DNA from 2 places in the Limosilactobacillus sp. C0001E2 genome. Region 1 is predicted to be linked to the other one. Evidence: predicted binding sites of a transcription regulator. Region 1 holds the regulator's gene; the other holds the start of a gene.
The links. The regulator LexA, encoded in region 1, represses DNA repair genes until DNA is damaged. The targets are predictions, from matches to a motif close to CNAACANNTGTTNG.
Positions count from the first base shown of each region.

Region 2: AC1EKL_RS00695 (Y-family DNA polymerase) is a predicted target of LexA. The motif match lies at 3,049-3,062, and genes of this name have one in related genera.

Region 1 covers NZ_JBWPXC010000005.1:60,575-65,367, forward strand. The annotation lists gene AC1EKL_RS06545 (GIY-YIG nuclease family protein) at 121-402, opposite strand; gene AC1EKL_RS06550 (tRNA1(Val) (adenine(37)-N6)-methyltransferase) at 392-1,144, opposite strand; gene AC1EKL_RS06555 (lysophospholipid acyltransferase family protein) at 1,244-1,879, shown strand; gene AC1EKL_RS06560 (YneF family protein) at 1,915-2,121, opposite strand; gene AC1EKL_RS06565 (DUF896 domain-containing protein) at 2,224-2,475, opposite strand; gene lexA (transcriptional repressor LexA) at 2,617-3,243, shown strand; gene AC1EKL_RS06575 (hydroxymethylglutaryl-CoA synthase) at 3,304-4,467, opposite strand; tRNA gene AC1EKL_RS06580 (tRNA-Ser) at 4,571-4,659, opposite strand; gene AC1EKL_RS06585 (DUF308 domain-containing protein) at 4,726-4,793, opposite strand, start outside.
Region 2 covers NZ_JBWPXC010000001.1:135,272-140,064, reverse strand. The annotation lists gene yjeM (glutamate/gamma-aminobutyrate family transporter YjeM) at 1-970, shown strand, start outside; gene AC1EKL_RS00700 (hypothetical protein) at 1,024-1,473, opposite strand; gene AC1EKL_RS00695 (Y-family DNA polymerase) at 1,473-2,993, opposite strand; gene AC1EKL_RS00690 (NAD(P)H-dependent oxidoreductase) at 3,141-3,695, shown strand; gene AC1EKL_RS00685 (TVP38/TMEM64 family protein) at 3,747-4,457, opposite strand; gene AC1EKL_RS00680 (DUF2075 domain-containing protein) at 4,454-4,793, opposite strand, start outside.

The DNA.
Region 1 (4,793 bases):
CACCGGTCCTCTGGTCCGAACACCTAGCGGCACCATTCGAACCATTGCGGTGAGTGTGAATTGTGCAAATAGCACCAACAAGTATTGTACATAAAAACTACTGTGATCGCAAGCAGAAAATTATAATTTCTGAATGTTGACCCCATGCTGTTTTAAATATGCTAACTTACGTTTACGAGTTTGATGCTTAAAGTGATATTCGGCACTTAATGCACTGCTCTTATCCTTAAACCGTTCTTGATAAATTAATTTTAGCGGATGGCGACTTTTAACCCGCGTATATTTTGCACCACGATATGTCTGGTGAGTCCTAAATCTCCGTTCAACATTATCTGTAAATCCACAATACAGTGTTTGATCGGCACACAATAATACGTAAATATAGTATGGTTTAGTTTGCATGGAGCATAGCCTCAACTTGTGGCGTATAGTTACCTTCTTGATCACCTACTACTAAGGGCGGTTCAATAATTGTGCCCCCTGGACGACCGTCCTTAATGGTTTCTATTAGGACCATATTCGCGTCTTTACCTGGTTTGGGGTAAACAAAGCGAATCCGCTTAACCATTAGTCGATGTTCATTTAAAACTTGTAAAATTTCTGTTAGCCGGTCTGGTCGATGTACTAAGTAGCCCTTACCATTCATTTTTAATAACCCGGACATTTTTTCAGCAACTGTTGGTAAATCAATAGTTAGTTCATGACGAGCAATCGCCAAGTAACGATTAGGGTTCTTTTTACTCGTCGGCAGAGATTTAAAATATGGCGGATTACAAGTTACGATATCATATGCATCTTTGCGAACATAATCAAAAATATTTTTGACATCCGCATTGATGACTTGATAGCGATCCATCAAATCATTTAGAAAAATACTTCGCTTAGCCATATCGGCCAAGCGCGGTTGCAATTCTACTTCAGTAAATTGTCCCCCTAATTTACGGTTTAAAAACAAACCAATGGCCCCATTACCTGCACATATATCAATCGTTTGGAGCCGCTGGCGGTGATTGGACCGTACAAAATCAGCTAATAGCACTGCATCTAGTGAAAAAGCAAAAACTTCACTGCTCTGAATAATTTTAATCCCTTGACTGCTAAGTTGATCGATACGTTCATGCGGTTTTAAAATTGATTTATCCATGCTTACTCCTTTAATCAAACTGAAGATTCAACTTGCATGTTCAGTTTTTCTTGCTCATAATAACCATATTATACAAAAATAATTTGAGGTAAATAAAACATGTATGACTTCCTTGTTCATTTAGTAAAGCCGTTTTTGAGTGTAATTAACGGACGGCCAATCATTAAAAACAAAGAGAACTTACCAGCTGCTAACTATATTATTGTTGCTCCGCATCGAACATGGATGGATCCGGTCCTCCTCGCCTTAGCTATTTATCCTAAAAAATTCAGTTTTATGGCTAAAGAGGAGCTCTTCGAAAATAAATTTGCAAACTGGTTTTTAAGAAAATTAAACGCTTATCCTGTCAATCGAGTTCACCCCGGTCCGTCAGCAATTAAGGTCCCTGTAAAAGAACTTCGTCAATCCGAACTTTCGACCATTATCTTTCCATCTGGATCACGGTATTCTTCAGAACTAAAGGGTGGAGCTTTAATGATTGCAAAATTAGCAAACGTCCCTTTGGTACCCGCTGTTTACCAAGGGCCATTATCATTTAGTGCCCTTTTTTTAAGAAAGAAACGGAAGATTGCGTTTGGGACCCCCATTTATATTGACCGTAAACAGCGCTTAACCGATGAGGTTCAAAAAAAATATGAAAAGCAAATGCAAGCTGCTTTTGATAAATTAGACCAGCAGTTAGACCCTAGTTTTCACTATGATATGCCGGAAAAGCCAGCTGATGACCATTTTTAATGTAAATAAAAGAAGTCGACTTTTGTCGACTTCTTTTATTTACGATTTGCTTTCTTAGCTTGATTCTTCATCGTCTGCATCATCATATGCAGTTTCCGATCCGATGGTTTTTGTCCCATTTGAAGCATCATGGTCCGCATCATATCTTCAGAAATTGGTGGATTATTCCGTAAGTAGTTTTCCATATACTTTCGGGCACCGAAGAAACCAATTACTAACCCAACTAACAAGGCTAGAATCATTAATAAGATAACACCAAGAGTACTCAACTTTTTGCCCTCCTTTTTGATTCAATACTAATAATATTACAAAACTATTTAGTCATTGTAAATTTTTTATTGAAATTAATCGTCACGTAACCCTTTTTTACGTTGAATTTCCTTAACCTTTTCTGGAGTAACTTCCTTGCCGCTCTTATCAAAAATTTGCGTCATTTCAATTTTACTGCGGAAAGCTTCGCGGAAATTTTTTAAATATTCGTCACGAAGTTTTTTTCGTTCAGCTTTTTCTTCTTCGGTCAGCCCTTCCGCCTTATTTTTATGGGCCAATTCGTTAATTCTTTTCAATAATTTATCTTGTTCATTTTCTTCAGCCATAATTATCCTCCTTCTAATCGCAACCTTAAGTCTAAACAAGTCTGACGCTGATTGCAACATCTTAGAAAGATAGCGAACGTACGTTTACAGAGAACCGTTGCTATGCTAAAATAAATTGTAACTAATAAATGAGGTGGAATTATGCCAAGAAATGCATTAGACAAACAAACAGCTGTTTTAAACTACATCCATAAGCAAGTGGCTGCACAAGGATATCCACCAACAGTCCGCGAAATTTGTGCGGCAGTTGGTCTTTCGTCAACATCGACAGTCCATGGTCATATTAACCGTTTAATAAAAAAGGGGTATTTAAAGAAAGACCCTGCTAAACCACGGGCACTAGAAATTACTCCAGAAGGTTTATCATTTCTTGGCATTGAAACTAAACAAAACCAAATCCCGCTTCTCGGAATCGTGGCCGCTGGTGAACCAATTCTTGCAGAACAAGACGCAACCGACTTCTTCCCGATTCCGCCAACCATCAATGATCATGATGACTTATTCATGCTTCAAATTCAAGGAACAAGTATGATTAACATGGGTATTTTGGATGGTGATAAGGTTATTGTTCGTCGCCAAAATACGGCAAATAACGGTGATGTAGTTATTGCAATGACTAGTGATAATGAGGCAACCTGTAAACGATTCTTTAAAGAAGAAAGCTACTATCGCTTACAACCAGAAAATGATACGATGGATCCAATCATCTTGGACCACGTTACCATTTTAGGAAAAGTGGTTGGCCTTTTCCGTGATAACATCTTTTAAACAAAGAATGGGTTTCAAAGTTTGGTAAGACCAAGCTTTGAAACCCTTTTTTAATTTTATTTAACTATCCTGAATTTGATAGATTCGTTGAGCATTCCTTTGGCCGGCTAAAACATACTCACTAGGATCACTGCTAATATTAAATTCAACATCGGCGCTCGACATTCCTAACTGTTGATTAAATAAATGCTCGTACTGATCAATTGTAAGCTGTTGTCGATTTTGCAATTCTTCCTTAAGATGCTTATCAATATGTTCTTGATAACCAGATTGCAAAATGCCAGAGTAAAATTCACCTTCTGCACCTGATCCATAGCTAAATAATCCAATCCGCTCTCCAGGCTGAACATCTCCATTTTGCAACAAGGACATTAAGCCCAAATATAATGAGCCCGTATACAGATTACCCACCTGTCGAGAAAATTGCTGTTCGGCAGTTAAATTCTTCCGGAGTCGCTGTGCAACTAAACTTTGATCATTGTTAAGCAGACCTTCTAGTCCCTTTTTTCCCATCTTTGTGTATGGTAAATGAAAGGCTATTGCAGAAAAGTCTGCTAAAGTTCGTCCAGTAATCTGGATGTAACGCTGATATGTCTTTAAAAAGAAGTTGACATAAACTTGGTTAGAATACTTGCCATCTACGTGGGCTTCGGCAGCAAACAATGGACGCCAAAAGTCCATAATATCCTGAGTATATGAAGCACTCACAGGCTCAATTGTTAGAACATGGGGATTCTTGGTTACGAGCATGGCAACGGCACCCGCTCCCTGAGTTACCTCACCAGGTGTTTTTAAGCCATATCGAGCGATATCTGAAGCAATTACTAAAACAGTCTCTTCCGGGTTAAGTGCCACTAATCCTCGTGCAAACTGCAACGCCGCAGTAGCAGAATAACAAGCTTCCTTAGTTTCAACAACCCGAATATAATCATTTAACTTTAACAATCGTTTAATATAAATCCCACTTGCTTTTGAATTATCAATTCCCGATTCAGTAGCAGTAATTAAGGTTGTCACTCGTCGTAACGCACTTTTCGGCAACTTTTTTGCTGCTGCTGCACCAAGCGTGACCATATCCTGAGTGGGTGGAACAACAGCTTGCCGGTCTTGTCCAATACCAATTTTAAATTTATTTGGATCCACTCCTCGGGCAGCTGCCAGATCTGATAATTCAATGTAATAAGGCGTTGTTGCAAACGCCATTTCATCAATCCCGATTTTCATGACTTCTCCCTACCTCGCTTAATAATTAATAAAAGCACCCGTGAATGATCCGTTCTTCATCCACGGGTGTCTTTTCAAACACTCAAATCTTGCTTGAGTTTTAAGGAGAGTACAGGATTTGAACCTGCGCGCCCATTCAACATGGGTTCGCCGGATTTCGAGTCCGGTGCATTACCACTCTGCCAACTCTCCATAACGTTTCACATTATATCAAGTTCGCTAGCAATGAGCAAGCACTTTATGAGCACGTCTCCTGAATCATTTAACTGCAGTATAGGTTTGTTGACCATCTTTAGCAGTGAAAACAGCTGCATTACTATCATCTG
Region 2 (4,793 bases), on a different contig from region 1:
TGCACAAAAAGGTATGGTTCTGGAACCAATTCATGGTGTGAAGAGTTTCTTCATTTCTCCAAACCCTAATTTCCAATCCCCAATTGCACTACTTTCATTCGTTGTTTATGCAATCTTTGCTTATGGTGGGATTGAATCAATGGGGACTTTGACAGACTCCATGAAGGACCCAGCTAAGACTTTCCCTAAAGGGATGGTTATTTCCATGATTGTAATTACGGTATTGTACTCATTTATGATCTTCTTCTGGGGTGTCTGCACCAACTGGCAACAAGTGCTGAGTGGTAAAGACGTTACCTTAGGGAACATTACTTACGTTATGATGAACAATGCCGGGGTTGTAATGGGTGATGCCTTAGGCCTTTCTCATGGTACCGCATTGATTATTGGTAATGTTTTGACCCGGTTTGCTGGTTTAGGAATGTTCTGTGCATATGTTGGTTCATTCTTTGTTATGGTTTACTCACCACTGAAGGCCTTAGTTCTTGGTTCTGACAAGCGCTTATGGCCAGAACGGATGACTAAGCTTAACAAGCATGGAATGCCATCATTTGCAATGTGGATTCAATTCTGGGTGATTGCCATCTTGATTTTCGCAATTTCATTTGGTGGTTCTGGTGCCCAAAAGTTCTATCAAATTTTGACGAACATGGCCAATGTTGCATCATCTGCACCATACCTGTTCATCGTAGGGGCCTTCCCATTCTTTAAGAAGCGTCAAGGAATTGATCGTCCATTCGTATTCTTTAAGTCACAAGCTTCAGCTAATGCGATTTCAATCTTTGTGTTCTGTGTTGTTGCCTTCGGGATTATCTTCACTTGCCTGAACCCAATCTTGACTGGCGATTACCAAACAGCATTCTGGACAATCTTTGGTCCGGTCTTCTTTGGCCTGGTTGCTTTATTCTTCTACAACCATCAAGCAAAGAAGCACCATGTTGCTAACACAAATGAAATTAACAAAGACTAAAATAAAATTGCTTCACAAAAAGCCTGGCCACTATGGCCAGGCTTTTTCGTTTTTTAGAATTGCGATAAATTACGCACTGATCTGATGTTTGCCAGGGGGATTTTATACTGTTGTTGGGGATTTTGATGATCAATAAACGTTGCCGTTCCAGCTTGCCAATTGATCTGCATCAAATGGGTTTGAATCGTTTCATAAAACCCCGATTCAGCGTTGAAGTAATTGACTTCAACTGGAGATTGATTGCTAAGCTTGCTAAGCGACTCACTAATGTCACGTGCTTGCTGGCTGGTTTGATACTGCTTATTTTTATAATGTTGGGCAGTTTGATCAATCAAACGATGATAGCCAGTTAATGCGGAGAAGGGGGCAAATTGACCTGCTCGATCATGCTGGCTCATCGGTAAGTGAGCTTTTGACTGATGACGTGGGGGATCCATAATGTCTTGATAACGTGATGTATCCGAAAACAAGTGGTGTTCGATAATTTCTTTTTCGTGATCCATTAAATATGGTGACCTCCAATCTGATTATTTCGTTCTCGTGCTGTCGATTCCGGTAAAAGATCAGAACCATGCATAATGACATTTTTATTTCCGGTATCTTGTTGCAATTTAACAATTAACTCTTGTAATTTATGATCTTGCTGGCGCTTAACCTTGGCAACCCGATCCTCCTTAACCGCCTGGTCGACATTTGAAAAAAGGTCGGTTTGCTCATATCGGGCTTCTTGCTCCGCAACTGCTACTGGAGTAAGGTTATGTGCAATCAACGTGAGTTTGCGAATTAATAAGTGGGGATTGACCGTTCGCTTAAACAACTCCCCATGAATTTCCCGGAGTTCTTGTGCTGAATCCGTTAACGATCGTAAGTGATATTTAGCATGATCTGGTTTTGGGGTCTTACGGCCATAGAAATCCTCGCTAATTGCGCCACTATAATTATTGGCATACGTTAAACTTTGGACATCGTACTGGATGACGATTTCAATCGAATCTGTCATCATGCCACGTTTAACTAACGTTAATGCTAAATCATCCGCCATTCCACTAACGACAACCCGAGTTTCCTTAGGCTTGTAAGGACGCATTAAGACTTGTCCAGAATAAATACCATGTTCGTCTGAAGTATAAGACTTAATATCAGCAATGGTTGCTGATTCAAAGCCCCAGGCGTGATCAATTAATAGTTCCGCATTTTTGCCAAATTCACGGTAAAGGACTTCTTCATTCATTGGATCAGAGAGTTTGCCTAGTGAACAACGGGCAATATCTCCCATCGTATGTAAGCCAAGTTTTTCTAAGCGCTTGGCATATCCCTTCCCTAAACGCCAAAAATCCGTGAGTGGGGTGTGGGCCCAGAGATAACGTCGGTATTGTTTTTCATTCATTTGTGCGATTCGCACGCCATCTTGATCACCGGGAATCCGTTTGGCCACAATATCCATAGCGATTTTCGCTAAGTATAGATTAGTACCAATTCCTGCCGTCGCCGTAATTTTTGTTTCTGCTTGAATTTGCTGAATGATGGTTTTAGCTAAATCATGGGCAGAAACTTGATGCTCATGGATATAGTCAGTTACATCCATAAAAACTTCATCAATCGAATAGACGTGAATGTTTTGCGGTTTGATATATCGTAAATAAATTTCATAAATTTGTGCCGAAACCTGCATATAGTATTCCATCCGTGGCTTAGCAATTTTGAAGGCCACCCGGAGATTAGGCGACTTTAATAATTTACCGCGGTAAATCGATGAGTGATCGGACAGATGGTGATAAGTTGCATGCTTAGCACGTTCCCGATTAATTCCATGAATTCGTTGACGCACTTCAAACAAACGGGGCCGCCCTGGTACGCCAAACTTTTTTAAAGCAGGCGAAACCGCCAGGCAGATGGTCTTATCGGAACGAGAAGTATCCGCCACCACTAGGTTAGTATTGAGCGGATTTAAATTTAAAGCGGCACACTCAGCGGAAGCATAGAATGATTTTAGATCGATTGCTAAAAAGGTTCGCGCATCCATAGTATTAATCCTTTCGTTATATTAGGTACTAGTATTATACCGAATTAAGCATAAAAGAACAAACGTTTGAGGCATGAAACAAGTTGAAATTTAATTAAAAATGGTTCAAAATTAAATGACGAATAGTAAGAAAAAGGAGCGTTCATTATGAAAACAACAATTTTATTATTTCACCCTCACATGGATCAATCGCGGGTCAACAAAGCACTAGCAGAAGCTGCCAAGAAGTCTGGATTTGAAGTTCGTGATATGTATGCTTTATATCCAGATTTTAAAATTGATGTTCCAAAGGAACGCCAAATTCTTGAAAATACTGATCGAATTGTGTTCCAGTTTCCTGTTTATTGGTACTCCAGTCCAGCACTGGTTAAGCAATATGAAGATGATGTTTTCACTGGCAACTGGGCGTACAACGGTGGCAAAGCACTTCTTGACCACGAATGGCTGCTTGCGGTTACGCCAGGAGATGATAAGGATGCGTATGCCAAGGATGGTCGGGTTCATTACACAATGCCAAGTTTGCTACGACCATACCAAGCAACCAGTATTTTCATTAAGACTAAGTTCATGACGCCATTTATCAGTTATAATGCTTCCAACATGTCTGATACTGAATTAGCACAGCGGGCGCAAGCGTACGTAAAATACCTTCAACAACCGGAACTACCAGTTGCTGACCGCTATGGACAAAGTGAAAAGTAATAACTCACGAAAAAAGGACCCGAGGGTTCGGCTTTGCCGAGCAATCGAGTCCTAATTTTTAGTGATACTTTCTTGCCGTTCTCGACGGTATTCGATCAACTTATAGATTGCAATTCCTACGACGATAATTAGTAATGCAGCAATAATTCGTTTCAAATCACCCTTGATGATGGCGTCGCCACCAAATGCATACAGATAAGAAGTCGGGAGCATTCCGATAATTACCATTGCTAAGAAACGTTGTCGAGAAACTTTCATTTGCACTACTGCATAGTTAACGAGCGCACTGGGGATCACTGGGATCATGTAACCCATGGTTAATGCGATGAGCGGATGTTTGGTGTTTGTTAAGTGTTTAAGCGAACGACTGTGCTTAAACTTATCAGAAAAATGAATGTGGGTAATTAAGCCTGCTACTAAGCAGTTACCAGTAACATTGCCAATCCAATTAATTAATAGCCCAACAATGGGTCCATAGCAGACCCCGGTAAAAATACAAACCACTGAATTTGATAAACCGGGAATTGCATTCATCATGGCAATGATAACGACAAGCATTCCCATGTCGCGGTATGAGTGAGCACGAATTAAATGCAACAGTTTGGTTTGATTATGGTGGTTGTAGTGTAAAATGAGGTTCAATTCTGGCTTAAAATCATGATAGATGCCGACTAATGCTAATACGATCAAGACGATCGCAATACTAATCAGCAGTGTTTTGCTTACGTAACGGGGACGGTGATGTTCCTGATTTGCTTTCATTTCAATTCGTTCCTTTGGTTTTGTCTTATCATTTGATGATACAACTGAACGAGGGTTTGCCGCAAGCGGGGATCATGCGCGTAGAGGTAAGTTCCTTTAACACCACGTTTCATGATCACGTTTAAAGCATTTAACAGCATCCGTTTTTCAAGAGCTTGGATCTCTTGAGGATCAGATAGATCACTCCTTTTTTTAAACGCTTCCACATCCGTAAACTTATCCAGGTGGATTGCAAGCTGATTACTGGATGATTTTTGACTAAAAATTGGTCCAATGATGATCCCAGCATAGTTTAGATCAAAGCCTTGACAAGTATAGATTGAGCCAACTTCATTA